One region of the Clostridium lapidicellarium genome, then DNA from elsewhere that is predicted to be linked to it. Evidence: a T-box and tRNA genes for the amino acid it is inferred to sense, from the RefSeq annotation. Region 1 holds a T-box; the other regions hold tRNA genes.
The links. The T-box of region 1 lies ahead of alaS (alanine--tRNA ligase). A T-box ahead of a tRNA ligase gene usually reads a tRNA of that ligase, here a tRNA-Ala.
Positions count from the first base shown of each region.

Region 2: it encodes a tRNA-Ala, which carries the amino acid that the T-box ahead of alaS (alanine--tRNA ligase) is inferred to sense. The anticodon was not compared.
Region 3: it encodes a tRNA-Ala, which carries the amino acid that the T-box ahead of alaS (alanine--tRNA ligase) is inferred to sense. The anticodon was not compared.

Region 1 is NZ_JBGFFE010000001.1:191,267-198,228, reverse strand. It holds gene AB8S09_RS00985 (flavin reductase family protein) at 1-369, shown strand, start outside; gene AB8S09_RS00980 (metal-sensitive transcriptional regulator) at 451-732, opposite strand; gene AB8S09_RS00975 (heavy metal translocating P-type ATPase) at 815-2,677, opposite strand; gene AB8S09_RS00970 (RrF2 family transcriptional regulator) at 2,867-3,313, shown strand; gene AB8S09_RS00965 (PRC-barrel domain-containing protein) at 3,401-3,889, shown strand; gene AB8S09_RS00960 (AI-2E family transporter) at 3,918-4,961, shown strand; T-box leader at 5,028-5,216, shown strand; gene alaS (alanine--tRNA ligase) at 5,279-6,962, shown strand, end outside.
Region 2 is NZ_JBGFFE010000023.1:30,985-37,946, forward strand. It holds gene AB8S09_RS12970 (phasin family protein) at 210-518, shown strand; gene AB8S09_RS12975 (ABC1 kinase family protein) at 543-2,144, shown strand; gene AB8S09_RS12980 (phosphatidylserine decarboxylase) at 2,256-3,149, shown strand; tRNA gene AB8S09_RS12985 (tRNA-Ala) at 3,392-3,467, opposite strand; tRNA gene AB8S09_RS12990 (tRNA-Arg) at 3,571-3,647, opposite strand; gene AB8S09_RS12995 (alpha/beta fold hydrolase) at 3,725-4,540, opposite strand; gene AB8S09_RS13000 (hypothetical protein) at 4,633-5,187, opposite strand; gene ribH (6,7-dimethyl-8-ribityllumazine synthase) at 5,408-5,872, opposite strand; gene AB8S09_RS13010 (bifunctional 3,4-dihydroxy-2-butanone-4-phosphate synthase/GTP cyclohydrolase II) at 5,890-6,962, opposite strand, start outside.
Region 3 is NZ_JBGFFE010000023.1:14,038-20,999, reverse strand. It holds gene AB8S09_RS12875 (pyridoxal-phosphate-dependent aminotransferase family protein) at 41-1,111, shown strand; gene AB8S09_RS12870 (D-2-hydroxyacid dehydrogenase) at 1,127-2,056, shown strand; gene AB8S09_RS12865 (DUF1015 domain-containing protein) at 2,077-3,324, shown strand; gene AB8S09_RS12860 (GNAT family N-acetyltransferase) at 3,498-4,439, shown strand; rRNA gene rrf (5S ribosomal RNA) at 4,568-4,684, shown strand; tRNA gene AB8S09_RS12850 (tRNA-Ile) at 4,692-4,768, shown strand; tRNA gene AB8S09_RS12845 (tRNA-Ala) at 4,772-4,847, shown strand; gene fusA (elongation factor G) at 5,006-6,962, shown strand, end outside.

The sequences.
Region 1 (6,962 bases):
CCGATTTTTACCGTGCTTGTAAGGCAGTCCAGATATACTAGAGAATTTATGGAAAAGAGCAATAATTTTACTGTAAGCGTATGTTTTGATGATAGTATGAAAAAGGCCTTTAACATATGCGGAACAAAATCAGGAAGGGATATAGATAAATTCAAGGAGTGCAATCTGAAGACAGTTCCGGGTAAAAGTGTTGATAGTCCTGTCATAGCTGGATGCAGCATGTACTATGAATGTAAGATTGTATATAAGCAGGATATGGATAGGAAATTTTTATCCAAAAATATAGATTCAAATTGTTACAGCGGCAGTTATGCAGGAAATTATCACAAGATCTACTATGGAGAGATAGTGAACTGTTATCAGGGTTAATATTTGAAATTTCCAATTGAAGCCAGGTAAAAAGCAGCCATGAAATTGCGTAAAAACGATGGATGGCTGCTTTTATTTTGGTTAAATCATTTTCGTATACTGATTTAAGGCTCTTTTCAAACTTTCAATTTGAGGTTCCCTGTCACCTTTGCGTAGTGCATCCAGGACACAGTATTCCAAGTGATCTTCAAGTATTATCTGGCTGATTTTCTGCAGTGCTGCTTTTGCCGAATTGAGCTGGATGATTATTTCATCACAGGGTTTGTCATCTTCCAACATTTTGCATATACCTTTTAATTGCCCCTGAACTCTGTTGATTCTTTTGCAAAGTTTATTTACATCATGGTGCTGACAAGCTGGCATAAAATCACTCCCCTCGAATTATATTATAAAATTTGCAGAAAAAATGCAAGCTTTAATGACAAGAATGATTGTCAGAACTTATTTATTCTCTATATGCAAGAAGAAGTGCGGAATTTGTAACTACAAAAACAGATCCACAGTTGTGGACAAGTGCTGCGGTTACAGGGTTTAAAATTCCAAGGCCCGCGAGGATAATGGCAAAAAAATTAAGGCACATGGAGATCACGATATTGAATATGATACGTCCCCTGGTTTTGCGGCAGAGATTTATTAAAAAAGGGAGTTTTCCTATGTCGTCACTCATCAGTGCAATATCTGCGGCCTCAATGGCCACATCCGAGCCTATGGCACCCATGACGATTCCTACAGAAGCTGTAGCCAGAGCTGGAGCGTCATTAACACCGTCTCCCAGCATGCCTACAAAATGGCCGCTTTTTGTGAGCTCTTTTACCGTGGAAGCTTTATCCCCGGGAAGCTGTGAGGCAAATATATCTGTCATTCCTATAGATTGTCCAATAGAATTGGCAACAGCCTCATTGTCACCTGTTAGCATGATTATGTGGGACAACCCAGTTTTTTTCAGTCTTGAAATTGTGCTTTTAGACTCCAGGCGGAGTGTATCTGCAATTGATATAATTCCTGCAATTTTTCCATCCAGTGCTGCAGGTAGTACGGTTTTTCCCTGATTTTGGATTTTCTCAATGAGTTTTGCGGCATCCGGGGAACTTTCCATGATTTTTTTATCTATGGTTTTCATGCCAATTGATAGTTTGTGTCCGTCGACTATTGCAAGTATACCTTTTCCAGCTTGCATTGTAAATGATTCAGGATCCTCTGCGGCAATTCCATAATTTTGACTGTAGGTGAAAATTGCTTTTCCCAAAGGGTGTTCGGAGAATTTTTCTGCACTGGCGATTAATTTTATAAAATATGTTTTATCCAGGTCGTGGTTGAGCATTATTATATCTTTGACCTGCAGCTTGCCGCAGGTGAGTGTTCCCGTCTTATCCATAACCAGGGTGTCCAGTTTTGCAGCAGTTTCCACTGCAGAACCGGATTTAATAAGTATTCCCTTCTTTGTGGCATTTCCAATTGCAGCCATTATGGCAGTGGGCGTGGCCAGCACGAGCGAGCAGGGACAGAAAACGACCAGGGCAGTTACTGCCCTGTATATGTTTTTTGTAAGAAAAAATATAAGTATTGAACAGCCCAGGGCAATTGGAACAAGGATACGGGCCCATTTATCTGCAATGCGGACGATTGGTGCTTTATTTTCCTCAGCTTGTCTTACTAAATTGATCATTTTTTTTAGAGAGGAGTTATTGCCTGCGTTAGTGGCCTTTATTTCTATAACGCCCTGCTGGTTTATGGTTCCCTGGTATACTTCCTCTCCGGCTGTTTTGTCCACTGGAACGGATTCACCGGTCATGATGGATTGATCGACAGAGGTGTTTCCCTTGAGTATTCTTCCATCGACCGGTATGGCCTCTCCAGGGCGAACCAGGAGAATATCTCCCTTTTTGACTTTTGAGGCCAGTATTTCTTTATTGCCCGCTGCCGTATGGAGGCAGGCCTTCTGGGGTGTGAGATTTATAAGAGACTGCAGACTTTTATGGGATTTATCTGCCGTGACATCCTCTAATACTGTACCCAGCTGCATAATAAAAGCAACTTCTCCTGCAGCAAAATATTGTCCTATTACAAGTGCTGCTATTAGTGCAATTGCCACCAGTAAGTCGGCAGTGACGTCAAATTCGGTTATCAATCCCCTTGCTGCCCCGATGATTATGGGAACTCCACTTACGAGAATGGCAATCCATGCCGCATCGAATGGCAGTTGTGGAATCAACTTGAAAAAACTTATAATTAAAACTATGCCTGAGAGTACGGTCAGACATAATGTGCGAAATCCGTCTTCTTTCTTGAATTTGTCGATAAAAGTCATGAAAAATCCGACCTTTCTTCTAGAATAATCATATGCTATATGCCCCTATATGGTATATGATTATTCTAGAAGAATTTTATTGCCTTGTCAAATGGATCCTGCAGGCTATAGTTGACAATTTTACTCTGATTTGATAATATAGAAAATATAATAGCTATTGATCTAAAAAAGTAGATGGGAAGTGGTCAATTGAAATTATCTACAAAAGGAAGATATGGTGTCAGGGCAATGTTGGATCTGGCTATTCACTATAGTGGGGAGCCATCTTCTATAAAAAGCATATCGGAAAGACAGAATATATCGGAGTATTATTTAGAGCAGCTATTTTCCAGCTTGAGAAAATCTAATTTGATCAAAAGTATAAGGGGAGCCCAGGGAGGATATATTTTAAATAGGGAACCTAAAGATATAACCATAGCTGAGATAATGGGTGTATTGGAAGGCCCTGTGGAAATTTCAAATTGTATAGATGAAAATAACGAGAGTTCCTGCAGCAAGATAGACTGCTGTGCCACTAGGCTTTTATGGAGCAAGATCAAGGAAAGTATAGATAGAGTTATGAAATTTACCACCTTGCAGGATATGGTAGACGATTATAACCAGATGGTGAGAAAGAAAAATAAAAAAAATAAATAGACGATTTTAAAATATAACTTGTACAAGTTATATTTTTTTATTTTTTGCGCAAAATAAAGATAATTATTTTAAATTAAAGGTGATATTTTGTATAGGACTGGAGATTTCATATTTAAGGATGTAATAGATCTTTCAGGAAAGATGTTGGGCTTTATAAGCGACATAGTACTGAATTTCGACAGTAAAAAGGTGGCAGGATTTGTCATAACCCCCAATAATATATTTAAAAAAACACTGAATGTGAATATAGAGGACGTGATAAATTTCACGTCGATAATAGTTGTAACCGACGTTAATAAGGGAAAATATCTTCAATTTGAGGATATAAAAAATATGGATGTGCTGGACGAAAAAGGTGAACTCATGGGTGTAGTTGAGGATGTTTTATTTGATGAAGGAAAATTTTCAATAAGGGCACTCGTATTGTCTACCGGATTTATAAATAATTTTATAAAGGGCAGGAAGATATTGCTTGTGGATAATTTGATATTGGGAGATAAAAATCTGCTGTATAGAGGTAAAAACTGGAAATTTGAGTTCTTTAACTTGGCACATGGATCCTTAAAGAGAAAATAGAATTAAGCACGGCAAATTTAGAAAAATTGTGGAAGATGATGTCAGAATGAGTGTTCATAAAAAAGTCAGCATCAAGTATATTATAATGGCGGCTGTATTGGCAATATTTATTGTATTTATTATTGTAAGCTCTCTTTTAAGGGAAATTATAGGTTTGATATTTATATCTTTTTTGATAGCGTATACGTTAAAGCCCATACACAATTCCATGCTGAATAGAGGCTTGAATAGGAGAATGGGCGCTTTTTTTCTAGTGGGCCTGTTGATATTGTTTGTAGTGGGAACTTTTGTAATACTCATACCTTCTCTGTTTGATGAGAGCTTGAATTTAAATTCTGCCGCTGAGGGCATTCAAAATATGATAGATGGATTTTACATGAAATTAAAGCCGGTTCAAAATAACAGGATTATCTATTCCCTGATAAGCAGTTTGAACGGTAAAATTGACAGTGGAATTGTAAATACATGTAGTAAGATGTTTGATTTTATAATTTATATGGGACAAAATATTTTGTCTATAATAGTTATACCTATAATAGTTTATTATTTTTTGGCGGATGGAGAGTGCATAAACGGAAAAATGCTGTCCGTATTTCCGATGGGCAGCAGAGGTGTAATTGAAAAAATGTGCTGCCATGCAGACAAGATATTGGGCAGATATATAATGAGCCAGCTTATTTTGAGCGGATTTGTAGGTGTAGTTACATTTTTCATTCTGGTAACATTGAAAGTGGAATTTCCCATAATACTTTCCGTACTGAATGCATTTTTCAATATCATTCCATATTTTGGACCTATATTTGGAGCACTGCCGGCTGTAATTATAGCTCTTATAAAATCTCCCAGAGCGGCTCTGTGGACTGCTCTGTGGCTTTATGTACTGCAGCAAATAGAGGGGAATATACTTTCTCCTAAAGTTACCGGAGACAGTATAAGCATGCATCCACTGGTAATAATATTGCTTTTGATAATTGGCGGAAAGGCAGCAGGTTTTGTAGGTATGGTATTGGCAGTACCCTTGGGGGCCATAGTCAAAATAGTATATGAAGATTTAAATTATTATTTGTTCTGATTTAACTTAATAAGTGAATATTGACATAAGTGAATATTTAATTTATAATTTGTATCATAATGGAATAATGAAGCGATGAATGGAAGAAGTAAATATTTTCTTACATAAAAGAGAGAAAGTGGAAGGTGAAAACTTTCTGTGGAATATATTGAAGCTGTCCAGGAACTTGTATGCTGGTGTTTGAGAGATATGGATTTTGTTTTAAATATCTATGTAATTAGGGTGGTACCGCGAAAAGAGTCTTTCGTCCCTTCGGGATTGAAAGACTCTTTTATTTTAAGAAATCAAACATATGAGGTTGAAAGGAAGAGATATATATGGAAAAACTAGGATTAAATAAGATCAGGGAGTTGTATTTGAGCTTTTTCGAGAGCAAAGGTCATTTGAGGATGCACAGCTTTTCTTTGGTTCCTAAAAATGATAAGAGCCTGCTTCTGATAAATGCTGGTATGGCACCTCTTAAGCCATACTTTACAGGACTTAAGACACCGCCCCGCAGGAGAGTAACTACCTGTCAGAAGTGTATAAGAACAGGTGATATTGAAAATGTAGGTAAAACTTCACGTCATGGTACTTTTTTTGAAATGCTGGGAAATTTTTCCTTTGGAAATTATTTTAAAAAGGAAGCAATTTCCTGGGCCTGGGAATTTACTACTGAAGTTTTAAAACTGCCAAAAGATAGATTATATGTTACAATATATTTAGATGATGATGAAGCCTATGATATATGGGTAAAGGATACTGACATTGATAGCTCAAGAATATTCAGGCTGGGTAAGGAGGATAATTTCTGGGAACACGGTGCAGGACCCTGTGGACCTTGTTCTGAAATCCACTACGACAGAGGAGAAGGAAAAATAGAGACGGTGGAGGAATTTGTAAAAGCGGGGGATAATGATCGGGTGCTGGAATTCTGGAATTTAGTTTTTACTCAATTTGACAGGGATGAGCAGGGGAATTATAATAGACTTCCGAGACCTAATATAGATACGGGAATGGGTCTTGAAAGAATGGCAGTTATAATGCAGGATAAGGATAATATATTTGAAATAGATACTATAAACGCCATATTAAAAGAAATAAGTGCCATGTCTTCCAGTCCATATGGAATTGACAGGAAAAGTGATATATCTATGAGGGTGATAACAGATCACATAAGAAGTATCGTATTTATGATAAGCGATGGAATACTTCCGTCCAATGAGGGACGCGGGTATGTACTCAGAAGGCTTTTGAGAAGGGCAGCAAAACACGGAAGATCTCTTGGAATTGAAGGAGCTTTTCTGTACAGACTTTCTAAATCCGTTATAGATAATTCTTATGAAGGTTATCCTGAATTGAGGGAAAGGGAAGATTATATAAAAAAAATAATAAAAATTGAAGAGGAGAAGTTTGCTGCAACTATAGATGGTGGAATTCAGATTTTAGATGATTTCATATTTCAGCTGCGAAAAAGCGGCAATTCGGTACTTGATGGCGGAAGGACATTTAAATTATATGATACTTATGGTTTTCCGGTAGAACTTACTGAAGAGATACTGGAGGAAAATAATATGACTGCAGATCTTGAAGGCTTTAAAGAAAACATGGAAAATCAGCGCAACATGGCAAGATCTGCCAGAGCAGAAACAAATTATATGGGTGTAAAAGATACTATTTTGAATAAAATTCCCATGGAAGTTAATACTATATTTGAAGGCTATGATAGACTGAAGTCGAATTCTAAAGTTAAAGTGATCATGAAGGATGAAGAGTTTGTATCCCGTTTGAGTGAAGGGGAAGAGGGAGTTGTAGTAGTTGAAAATACACCTTTTTATGCCGAGATGGGTGGACAGGTAGGAGATAGTGGAACAATATATAACGATACTTTTAGGGGTGAAGTTTTAGATTGTAAAAACAATGTTGCGGGTAAGATACTTCATTTTGTAAAAATAAGTTCAGGTAGTTTGAATTTGGATGATGATATTGTTTTAAGTGTAGATAAGGGGAGAAGAGATAATA
Region 2 (6,962 bases), on a different contig from region 1:
TCTATTGATTTTTATCATATGAGTTATCAAGTGATTCTTAGATCCAGATGGAGTTTGCTTGTAAGAAATTCTTTTCTCCACCTGAACATTATAAGAACTTATCCAGGCGCACAGCAGTGCTTATCTCCAACTTTAAGAAGTTGGGAATATTAGCAATGGCAGCGTTCGGATAAAATAATTTATTTATAAATTAAATAGGAGGATTAAATATGATTAATGAACTAAAAAACTTATTTTTAGCAGGTATAGGCTCTGCAGCGTATACCTACGAAAAAGCAGCAAAATTAATTGAAGAAATGGTCGAAAAGGGAAAAATAACAGTGGACGAGGGAAAACAATTATCTGAAGAATTAAAAAAGACAGTTATAGCTAAAAAAGAAGATATAAAACCTATAAACAAAAATGACTTAGCAGCTATACTGAAGGACATGAATCTTGCGTCTAAAGAAGATATATCATCAATAAATGAGAGATTAAACAAACTGGAAAATAAAATAGAAGAAATGACTAAAGCCTAAGGCTTTAGTCATTAAATACATACAATGAAAATGACATATTCAAAAAGATTTAAAGAAATAGTGAAGGTATTGGCTAAATATGGTTTTAGATTTCTAGTATATACTAAAAATCACAATAGAAAAAAATCACCTGAAAATCTTAGAAAGGCCTTTGAAGAACTTGGACCTACTTTTATAAAAATAGGTCAAATATTGAGTTCAAGACCTGATATATTACCTTCCCAATATATAAAAGAACTCTCAAAACTCCAAGATGATGTACCTCCTGAAAACTATGAATCCATAAATAAAGTATTTTTTGATGAATTTAATAAAAATATAGAAAGCTGCTTCCGATATTTTGAAAAAACTCCTCTGGCATCAGGATCCATTGCCCAAGTACACAATGCAATTTTAAAAAATGGTAAAAATGTTGTTGTAAAAATACAAAGGCCCAATATAAAAGAGCAAATGGAAACAGATATATATATACTATATAGAATTATAAAACTAACTAAAATCAAATTTAAAGAATCTCTAATAGATCCTGAAGAAGCTTTAGATGAACTGCTTTTTTCAACTAGACAGGAATTGAATTTCAATTTAGAAGCTAAAAACACGTTAAAATTCAAAAAATTAAATGAAAACATAAATTTTTGTTACGTTCCCTATATAGTAAATGAATTGTCAGGGAATAAAATATTAACCATGGAAAAAATCTATGGATTCAAAGTAAACAATATCGAAAAACTAAAAAAAGAAAATTATAATTTACAAAACTTAGGTAAAAATTTAGCTTTATCTTTTTTTAAGCAAGTATTTTCCGATGGTTTTTTTCATGCTGATCCACACCCTGGAAACATAATGATATCTGATAAAAAAATATGCTTTTTGGATTTTGGAATAGTAGGTACTATTTCACCAAGATTAAAACTCCTTTTAAATGAAGGTATTATGTCCATAGTTCATAAAGATACAGACAAACTTGTATCTGTGATTATATCAATAAGTGTAAAGAAGAACCTTATAAACAGAAATAAATTGTACGAAGATGTAGAATTATTTTTAATAAATTATCTATCTACTTCTCTTAAAAATATAAAAATTTCAGTATTATTAACAGAAATCTTCAAATGTACGAAAAACAATAATATCACTTTACCAAAAAATTTGATATTATTAGTAAAAAGTATAATTATGGTAGAAGGTTTGGTGGCAGAAATATCTCCTGAAATTGACATTCTGGATATAGCCATACCTTTTGTAAAAAGCAACAATAAATTTTATTATTTTAACGATATTAGCCTAGAAAACATGCTTATAAATTCTTATAATTTTACAAAAAATTCTTTAAATCTTCCGATAAAGACAGTGGAATTAATAGAATGCATACTAAGTGGAAGAACTAAAATTCAATTAAAATTCAACAAGATCGACGATTCTATAAATCAACTTAACAAAATGGTAAACAGATTATCAATTTCCCTAATAACATGTTCTATGATTCTTAGCTCCTCTTTAATTTTATACTTCAACATAGGTCCTAAAATCTATAATGTTTCCTTAATAGGGATAATAGATTTCACATTTTTTATACTTCTCGGAATCATATTAATGATTTCTATAGTCAAATCTGGTAAACTTTAAAAAAGCAAAACACACAGTTCCAAATAAAGTATTTCTATATAATTATTATAGTGTTAAAATAAATAGTAATAAATTCAAAAATCACTTTTAAATTAAAAGGATGCTAAGAAAATGATTAAATATTTTAACAGAAAAACAAGAAAATATGAAATAGAAAAGGTAGCAGGCGGCACTTATTTAAAATGGATATATTCTTCACCCTTGGGAATGAAAATTCTTGAGATTATAATAAAGAAAAAAATATTTTCTAAATTATATGGTTTATTCTGCGATACAAGATATAGCAAAAAAAGGATTGAACCTTTTATCAAGGATTTTAATATAGATATGTCTGAATGTCCTATTAATTATAATGATTTCAGATGTTTTAACGATTTTTTTTCAAGATCTCTCAAACAGGATGCACGGCCAATCAATACGAATAAAAAAATTTTAATATCACCTGTTGACGGAAGATTAGCAGCATATGAACATATAAATTTAAATAAAATTATTCAAATTAAGGGATTTACATATAGTTTGTCCGAATTAATAAAAAATAATAAGATTTCCATGAATTTTACCAACGGTAACTGCCTAATATTCAGACTTTGTCCAACAGATTACCATAGATTTCATTTTATAGATTGGGGAAAATGTGAACCATATAATAAAATCAAAGGAAATTATTATTCAGTAAATCCCATATCCTTACAAAATATTCCCAAATTGTTTTGTAAAAATAAAAGAGAATGGAGTATTTTCCATTCTAATAATTTTGGAAACGTAATTTATGTAGAAATAGGTGCCACCTGTGTAGGTTCAATAATACAAACCTACAATCCAGAAAAAAACATCTCTAAGGGTTCGGAAAAAGGTTATTTCAAATTTGGTGGTTCCACTGTAATTTTATTCTTTGAAAAAAATAAAATTACAGTGGATAGAGATATTCTCGAACAAACAAAAAAAGGTTATGAAACGAAAGTACTTCTGGGAGAAAGAATTGGAACCCAGTACGTACAATAAAACATTAATCCCTATTATTTCTACCCATAACAATTAATACAATAACTATTAAAAGTGGAAAGACTACTGACAGTATATTCAATATTCTTGACAATATATTTGAAGGTCCTAAATTTTCAATCATAATATTCACTCATTTATATCTATATTTTCATACTTTACTTTACCAATTTATTATCAATTTTATACATATAAATGAGAATAATTTTAAATTTAAAAATCATATATTAATCTTGCATATATGGTGGAGACGAAGAGAATCGAACTCTCGGCCTTACGGATGCGAACCGTACGCTCTCCCAACTGAGCTACGTCCCCAAAACATTTTCTATTAAGTATTTATATTTCATATTATATAGCTATTCTTTCACAAATACAACAAAAATAATAGCCGCTGAAATTTAGTATTTTCAACGGTTTTTGGTGCGTCAGAGAGGATTCGAACCCCCGGCACGCTGGTCCGTAGCCAACTGCTCTATCCAACTGAGCTACTGACGCAAACTTAACATATTTATTCTAGCACAAGTACTTTTCAAAATCAATCCATCAAAAAAATTGCAAACTGTAACAATTTATCAACTATCAATAAATTTTATCAATTCACTGTTGAATTTATTCCGTTCGTCATAAAACAAACCATGACCACTGTATTTAAATGATATAAGCCTAGAATTTTTAATTCCTTGTTTCTGGGCTTCTGCCAGTTGGAAAATACATATCTTGTCATGAATACCATGAAGAATCAAAGTTGGAACATTTATCTTTTTCATATCAGAAAATAAGTTTTCCTCATTCAACCAAGATTTTGCAATTGCGGCAGTGGCCCAACTTGAAGCTTGCAATCCAATTTGAAAAAACCAATCTGAAAAAGCCCTAGTTATATTTTGAAAGAAAAACATACTGCCAAATTGCCTAAGCATTTGAGGTCTATTACTATATGTCTGCTTAATAATTTCAGTTACAGCTTCTTTTTTCAAACCATATGGAAAGTACGGCCGTTGAATCAGGCTGGGAACCGCCGCTGCAAAAAGGGCAAGTTTTGACACTTCATATTCATCATATCTTGCCATATATCTTACTGCAATTGCCCCACCTGTAGAATGTCCAGCCAACACAAATTTTTTCAATTTAAGCGTTTCAACAACCTCTCTGATATCATCTGACAGCCGATCATAATCATATCCCCCAGCAGGTTTATCCGATTCACCAAACCCTCTCTGATCTATTCCAATACAACGATATCCCAGCTTCAGAAGTTTATTAAACTGATATTCAAACAACTTATGACTTCCAGGCCATCCATGCAGAAATAAAATTGTCCTCTTGCCTTTTGGGTTAGGATCTTCTATATAAATTTTCACATTTGATTCTACTCTAACATAATAACCCATACAAATACTCCTTTTTAATAAAATTCTCTATTAAAGTCTATTCTATTAAAAACAAATAAATGTATAAAAAATCAAAACACATTTCCGTCAATCTAAATTATCAATTCCTTCGAAAAAGGTAAACTTTCAATCCATCTGCAAAATTCCCGCCACTCAGGCAATTTATGGTTTTTCCTCTGACTATAAACCCCCTTTAAGCATCTATAGTTAGTAGTAAGTCTTGCAGTAAGCTCAAATCCTGCCGGATTAGAGTACAAAAGTCTTAAATAATCTTCCACATCATGAGTCCTATTATATGTATCCTTCAGTTCATCCATAATACCAATCATTCTTTTATCTACATACTGATTATATTGTTTAGATAAATCAAATTTAGCTATTCTATGCATTGTACTTTGACTACTAACAAAAGTAATAAACCTATATCTTTCAAGTTCCACCCATGCTTTATTACTAAACGTCAAATCAAATGCAACTCGTATTCCAGATAGAAATTGATCATGTGCCTCACCTTTAGGTGAATGCCCTAGTTTTTTAACTGTATCTGTAATATCACAATTACATTTATCGGTATCTACCGCCATAGGATATTTACTTGCTTTTATACTTTCTTTTAAATCATATATTTTAACATTTTCTACTTTCATTGTTATACCTCCAATACTATTAATTCCTAATTAAGTTTATCATATTTTCAAGTGTTTATATATTTAATTTCTATAAAATTCGAATCGTATCTTCAGTATAATAATTTAAATTCGACATATACTATGTTTATCTTGTATAAACTAATAATACTTTTAAATATATTGATACTTATTTTATGCTGGAGAAAAGATCTCCAGCATCTACATTTTAAATATTTTTTTATTTCAGCTGAGAAATTAAATTTACCATTTCTATAGCCGAAAGTGCAGAATCATAACCCTTATTGCCAGATTTCGCACCTGCTCTTTCAATTGCCTGTTCTATATTCTCAGTGGTAAGAACACCAAAGATAACAGGAATTTTGGTTTCCAGTGTAACTTTGGCAATTCCCTTTGAAACTTCATTGCACACATAATCATAATGAGAAGTTGAACCACGGATTACAGCTCCCAGGCATATAACAGCATCATATTTTCCCGATCGAGCCATTTTATCCGCAATTAACGGAATCTCAAAAGCTCCGGGAACCCAAGCCACAGTTATGTTCTCATCTAAAGTACCGTGTCTTATAAGCCCGTCTATTGCTCCGGATAAAAGTTTATCAACAATAAAGTGATTAAATCTAGCAGCTACTATCCCTACATGAATTTGATCTGCAACAACTTTTCCTTCAATAATTTTCATTATAATTTCCTCCTTCTTTAACATTTGATATTATTAAATAAATGTCCCATTTTTTCTTTTTTTGTTCTGAGATAATTTATATCTTCTCGTTGAGGTGCAATTTCAATGGGAACTCTTTCTACAATCTCAACTCCAAATTCCTCCAACCCATAGATCTTATTAGGGTTATTGGTTAACAGACGAATTGTCTTAGCTCCTAGATCTTGGAGGATCTGTGCACCTATCCAGTATTCACGTAAATCGGCTGCAAATCCCAACTCCAGATTCGCCTGTACAGTGTCTCTGCCTTTTTCCTGCAGTTCATAAGCTCTAAGCTTATTAATCAAGCCTATGCCTCTGCCTTCCTGACTCATATACAAGAGAATTCCCCTGCCTTCTTTTTGTATTTGCTTCATAGCAGAAATAAGTTGTTGGCCGCAGTCGCACCGCAGTGATCCAAACACATCTCCTGTAAGGCATTCAGAGTGAACTCTACATAAAATATCTTTTCCATCACCTATTTTCCCTTTCACCAATGCAACATGGTGCTCACCAGTTAAATCATTTACATACCCATGAATTTGAAAATTTCCATATAAAGTAGGAAGCTTTGCACTGGCCATATGTACAATATGTTTATCATGACGTCTGCAATAATCCTGTAAATCATGGATAGTTATAAATACAAGGTGATGTTTTTTGGCAAATTTCTTCAATTGAGGTGTACGCATCATTTTACCGTTATCTGCCATAATTTCACAACAAAGTCCGCATTCTTTCAATCCAGACAACCTCATAAGATCAACTGTTGCCTCCGTATGACCGCCGCGGGTTAATACCCCACCAGGACGTGAAATAAGTGGAAACATATGACCCGGTCTTCTAAAATCTTCAGGTTTTGCATCGTCCTGTACACATTTCATGGCTGTAATAGAGCGCTCCTCAGCTGAAACACCCGTACTTGTACTAACATGATCAATTGAAACAGTAAAAGCCGTAGAATGATTATCTGTATTCTCCGCAACCATTTGAGGAAGGTCAAGTTTATGCCCGAGCTCCTCATTCATGGGCATACAGATTAATCCTTTTGCATACGTAGCCATAAAATTTA
Region 3 (6,962 bases), on a different contig from region 1:
TGTATAACGGTGAATTAATAAATTATTTGGAGGTAAGGATATGCATAAAAAATTATTTATTCCAGGCCCAATAGAAGTGAGAAAAGATGTTTTAGAAAAAATGGCGACACCTATGATAGGTCACAGAAGTAAAGAAGCTTCAGAACTTCAAAAAAATATTAGCGATAAAATGAAAAAGGTGTTTAATACAAAAGAAGAGATTTTACTTTCTACTTCATCGGGAACGGGTCTTTTAGAAGGTGCAATAAGATGCAGCACGGCAAAAAGAGCAGCTATTTTTTCTGTGGGTGCTTTTGGAAATAGATGGTATAAAATTGCGAAGTGCAATAATGTACCGGCGGATTTATTTGAAGAGGACTGGGGAAAAGCTGTGAATGTGGATAGAATTGACAAAGTTCTGGCTACGGGTAAATACGATTCGATTTGTGTAACCCATAATGAAACTTCTACAGGAGTTATGAATCCAATAGAAGATGTAGCCGAGATAATGAAAAAATATCCGGAAGTTGTATGGTGCTTGGATACAGTTAGTTCCATGGGGGGCACTAAAATAGAAGTGGATAAACTAGGTGTGGATATATGTTTGACATCCAGTCAAAAAGCCCTGGGACTTCCTCCGGGAATGTCAATATGTTCTTTTTCACAAAAAGCAGTAGAAAGAGCAAAAAAGATAAAATTTAGAGGCTACTATTTGGACTTGCTTTCTCTGTATAATTGTATTCATGAAAAGAACTATCAATATCCTTCGACACCATCTATTTCACATATGTTTGCTATGGATTATCAGTTAGATAGGATATTGGAAGAAGGTCTTGAAAATAGGTATAAGAGACATATAGAGATGGCTGAATATGTAAGAAACTGGGCAAGAGAATATTTTGAATTGTTTGCAGATGAGAGATATCTTTCCAATACTCTTACTAATATAAAAAATACAAGAAATATAAATGTAGCTTGGTTAAATGATGAATTGGGCAAGAGAGGATTTCAGATATCAAACGGCTATGGGAAACTAAAGGGAAAGGCTTTTAGAATAGCACATATGGCTGATTTTAATCTTTCTGATGTAAAGGAACTTATAGATACTATTAACTATATATTGAAGTTATGAATGGAGGGTTTGAAATTGATAAAGGTATTGGCAAATGATGGGATTGATCAAAGAGCTTTTAATAAGCTTGTAACAAAGGGATATGATGTTTTAAATAAACATTTTGGAGAAGAAGAGTTAAGGAATAGGATAGGGGAATTTGACATTATAATAGTGAGATCAGCTACTAAAATTAGAAAAACACTTATAGATATAGCTAGAAATGGTAAGCTGAAGCTTATAATAAGAGGCGGAGTCGGGGTAGATAATATAGATGTAAATTATGCAGATGAAAATGGAATAGCTGTTAAAAATACACCTGATGCCAGCACTATTTCAGTGGCTGAACTGACACTGGCACATTTACTTGCAATTTCAAGACATCTGAATATATCCAATGTGACCATGAGAGATGGAAAATGGGAGAAAAAGAAATATAAGGGAGTGGAGTTATATGGTAAAACTCTGGGCCTCATAGGTTTTGGAAGAATTGCTAAGGAAGTGGCAAAGAGGGCCTATGCCATGGGAATGAAGATAATATATTATGATAAAATCGGAAAAGTAGAAGGATACGGCTATTGTGAATCTTGTAAATTCAATGAACTGTTGGAAAAAGCGGATTATATATCAATTCACATTCCTTTTGACAAAAATCAACATGCGGTGATAGGCAAAAAGGAAATTGAAATGATGAAGGATGGGGTTTATATAATAAATTGTGCAAGAGGCGGTGTAATAGATGAAAGAGCTCTGGTTGAGGAATTAAATAATGGGAAAGTGTCAGCCGTGGGGATGGATGTATTCGAAAATGAACCTGAACCTTGTAGGGAACTTGTAAATAATGAAAGGGTGTCAGTTACACCTCATATAGGAGGCTCAACTGTAGAAGCTCAAAAGAGAATAGGTGAGGAAATAGTGTCTATAATTGAAAATTTTTGTGTGCACAGAAAGTTAGTAAATATATAATAGTATAAAGGAGATATAAAATGGCAGTTTTAAGACCTTTTAAAGCAATACGGCCAAGGAAAGATCTGGCTAGTAGAGTAGCAGAATTGCCCTATGATGTTATGAGCAGTGAAGAAGCTAGAAAAATAGCCAAAAATAATGTCTATTCTTTCCTTCATGTTGATAAAGCTGAAATTGATTTGGATGAAAATGTAGATATCTATGATAAAAAAGTATATGAAAAAGCAAATGAAAATTTAAATAAAATGATATCCCATAATATATTGATACAAGATGGGAAAAATAATTTTTATATTTATAGATTGACTGTAAATGGAAAAAGTCAAACGGGCATAGTAGGCTGTACTTCTATAGATGATTATATAGATAATAAAATAAAAAAACATGAATGTACTAGAAAAAACAAGGAACAGGATAGAACGAACCATATAGGTATTTGTAATGCCAATACAGGACCAATTTTTTTAACTTATAGGTATAATGATGAAATCAATGATGTAGTAAATATGTGCATAAGGGAAAAAGCCGTTTATGATTTTACTGCTTGTGATGGAGTTAGGCATGAAGTTTGGGTGGTAGATGACGATGGCATAATAGAAAAAATCTGTAATCTATTTAAAGGTATAGACACTTTGTATATAGCGGATGGGCATCATAGAGCAGCTTCTGCAGTTAAAGTGGGTATCAAAAGAAGGGAAGAAAATCCAAATTACTCTGGAGATGAAGAATTCAATTTTTTCCTATCTGTACTTTTCCCGGATTCAGATTTAAATATTATTTCATATAACAGGGTTGTTGACGATTTAAATGGCTTTTCTACTGAAGAGTATTTGTCTGAGGTTTCTAAAAGGTTTTATGTAGAAACATGTGGAGGAAAAGACGGATATAATCCGTTTTGCAAGGGTACTTATGGCATGTACTTGTGTGGGAAATGGTATAAACTTACTGCAAAGGAAGGAACGTATAATTCAGCTGATCCTGTTGATAAACTGGATGTTTCTATCCTTCAAAATAATTTATTGTCTCCGATTTTGGGAATTGATGATCCGCGGACAAATAGCAGGATAAGTTTTGTAGGTGGTATAAGAGGGCTTGGAGAGTTAGAGCAAAGAGCAAAAAAATCAAGAGGTGGAGTTGCTTTTTCCATGTATCCCACTACCTTGAAAGAGTTAATGAATATTGCAGACAGCGGAAGGGTAATGCCTCCTAAGTCCACCTGGTTTGAACCCAAATTGAGAAGCGGACTGTTCATTCATAAGTTGAAGTAAATATTTAAGTTTCAAATATCAATTGTGTAAACTTCATTTGAATCTAAAAGTCACCTGATATAGTATTTTATGCTATAATATACTTAAAATTATACTTGGATTTACTTGATTCAGATGAAGTTTATATACTTTTTTAGAATTATAATTGTGGAACTTAATTGGGAGCGATAAGAATGCTGAGGGAACAGCTTGTATCCATTGATTTGGTCAAAGGTAATGATAATGAATATATAGTGAGAGATAATTTAGGCATTACCATAGGAAGAATATTTATAATTGAACTTTCCGAAGTCAATAAGTATAGTATGATTAGGTTGAAATTTTATAGATGGGGAGAACGCAGTTATAAATTATTGAGGAATACTCTGGAAAATTTTATACAAATTCTTCTTAAAAAGGCTAATTTGAATAAAATAAATATAATGGCACATGAGGATATAAATATACAGGCATTTACTGATCTGGGGTTTGAACTTGAAGGTATAATATCAAAAAGCATAAAGGCTGATTCCGAATATAAAAATGAAATATTATTTGGTTTGGATCTTGATGAAACTAAAAATATACGTATAAATAAAGGATTACATATAAAGGGAAGTCATATAACATTATCTATTTTGACACCGGAAAATGCAGCAAGTGTACTGAATTATTATATAAAAAATAGAACTTACTTAAGTGAATTTGAACCCGAACGAGAGGAAAGTTTTTATACACTTGAAGTGCAAAAAAGAAATTTAATTGAAAGCTATAAGCAGTTCTTATCTGGCAGAAGTGCTAATTTTGGTATATTTAAAGATAGGAAATTTATAGGCAAGGTACAGATATCCAATATAATGCTGGGAGTGTTTAAAAGTGCATTCGTGGGATATTCTATAGATGAAGAGGAGCAGGGCAGGGGATATATGAAAGAAGCATTGAGTTTGGTTTTGGAATATGCTTTTGATGAGCTAAAATTACATAGGATTGAAGCATCTACCTTGGTAGATAACTTGAGATCTCAAAGAGTTCTTAAAAGATGCGGATTTAAAAAACTTGGTTTAAATGAAAAATACTTATTTATAAATGGAAAATGGAGAGATCATATAACTTTTTATAAAATTAGTCCTGTATAGTTAGAAAATATTTTTTAATTGGCAGAAAATTATCTTTCAGAGGGAAATTTGACGGATTTTTAAAGAAAGTATTGACAATCAATAAAAATGTCAGTATAATATTAAACTGTAGTGCGAAAGAAAAAATATCCGGTGATAATAACGTGAAGGTAACACCCCTTACCATTCCGAACAGGCAGGTTAAGCTTCACGGTGCCGAGGGTACTGCAGGGGAGGCCCTGTGGGAGAGCAGGTCGCTGCCGGATAATATATGGATCTTTAGCTCAGTTGGTTAGAGCAACCGGCTCATAACCGGTTGGTCCGGGGTTCGAGTCCCTGAAGGTCCACCATGTGGGGGTATAGCTCAGCTGGGAGAGCACCTGCCTTGCACGCAGGGGGTCAAGAGTTCGAATCTCTTTATCTCCACCACAAGAGTAACATTTTGTTGCTCTTTTTTTTTATGTAAAAATATTTTTTATATATTTATTAAAATCATATTATTGTGAAAATTTATTTAATTTTAGCAGGGATTTTGAGACGTAAGTAGAATATATAAACTAAGTGTAAAGTGAGAGGGGGAATTGCTTATGAAAAACTACTCAACAGAACATTTAAGGAATGTAGGAATTATCGGTCACAGTGGATCCGGGAAGACTACATTAACAGAAGCAATACTTTACTATACCAAGACTATAGACAGACTTGGAAGAATTGAGAATGGAAATACTGTCAGTGATTATAATACAGAAGAAAAAAAGAGAAAAATATCTTTATCCACATCTTTAGCTTCCTGCGAGTATAACGATGTGAAGATAAATTTAGTTGATATGCCGGGATATTTTGATTTTGTGGGTGAAACTGTGGAAGGGCTGAGGGCAGTTGATACGGCATTGATTGTTGTATCAGGTGTATCTGGAGTTCAAGTTGGAACAGAGAAATGTTGGGATTATGTAAATAAATATAATTTACCGAGAGCTTTTTATATAAATAAGCTTGATAGAGAAAATTCTAATTTTGAAAAAGTTTTGGAAGATTTAAAGCGGAAATTTGGCATATCTGTAGTGCCGGTTCAATATCCTATAGGTGTTGAAAGTGGTTTTAAAGGTGTTGTAAACGTTATTTCAAAAAGGGCCAGAATATTTGATAATAAGACAAAAATCATGAAGGAAGCAGATATACCTAAAGATATTTTAGAAAAAATAGCCGAATGCAAAAATATGGTAATAGAAGCCGTAGCTGAAACGGATGAAAAACTTTTGGATAAATATTTAGATGAAGGTACTCTGGAGGATAAGGATATATATGCGGGTTTGATAAATGGATGTTCAAATGGAGAAGTAGTACCTGTAATGTGTGGTTCTGCTTTAACTGGAATAGGAATGGAAACTTTGATTGAAGATATAATTGAATGTTTTCCATCACCGGAAAATATGGTGCCTGTAAAGGCGGAAAATTTGAAAAATAATTCTGAACTAACTGTGGGAATAGATAAAAAAAAGCCTTTTTCGGCTTTTGTTTTTAAAACTATAATTGATCCGTTTGTAGGAAAATTATCTTTGTTTAGAGTTATGACAGGGAAGTTAAAATCCGATACGGTGGTATACAATGTTAAGAAGAATAAAAATGAAAAGATAGGAAGTATGTATTTTTTAAGAGGAAAACAGCAAATTCCTGTTTCTGAAATAACTGCAGGTGATTTAGGGGCTGTGGCTAAACTGCAATTTACGAGTACGGGGGATACTCTATGTTGCCCTAAATCGTCTATAGCATTTAAAGATATTGAGTTTCCTGAACCTGTGATTTCAATGGCAATTTTGCCTAAATCTAAAAATGATGAGGATAAAATATTAAATGGATTGAATAAAATGGTGGAAGAAGATCTCACATTTAAAGTGTCCAGGGATACGGAAAATGCAGAAGCGATAATATCTGGATTAGGTGAAACTCACATTGATGTTATATCGTCTAAGTTGAAATCTAAATTTGGAATAGAAGTTATTTTGCAGCGGCCCAAGGTACCTTACAGGGAGACTATAAAGAAATCCTCTGATGTTCAAGGAAAACATAAAAAGCAATCTGGAGGACATGGGCAGTATGGTGATGTGAAAATTAAATTTGAACCGAGGACTGATGGAGAAGATGATTTGGAATTTGTAGATAAAGTAGTGGGCGGGGTAGTGCCAAGACAATATATTCCAGCAGTAGAAAAAGGTCTGCGGGAATGCATAAATCATGGAGTTCTGGCCGGTTACCCTGTAATAAGGCTGAGAGCAACTCTTCATGATGGCTCGTATCATCCTGTGGATTCTTCAGAGATGGCATTTAAAATAGCTGCTTCGCTGGCCTATAAAAGAGGGCTTATGGAAGCTGGACCCATTTTGTTGGAACCAATTGAACATGTTGAAGTATATATTCCTGAATGCTATATGGGTGATGTGATTGGCGATATAAACAAAAAAAGAGGTAAGGTATTGGGAATGGAAAGCTCAGGAAAATACCAGGTGATAATAGCTGAAGTTCCTCAGGCCGAGATGTTCAGGTATG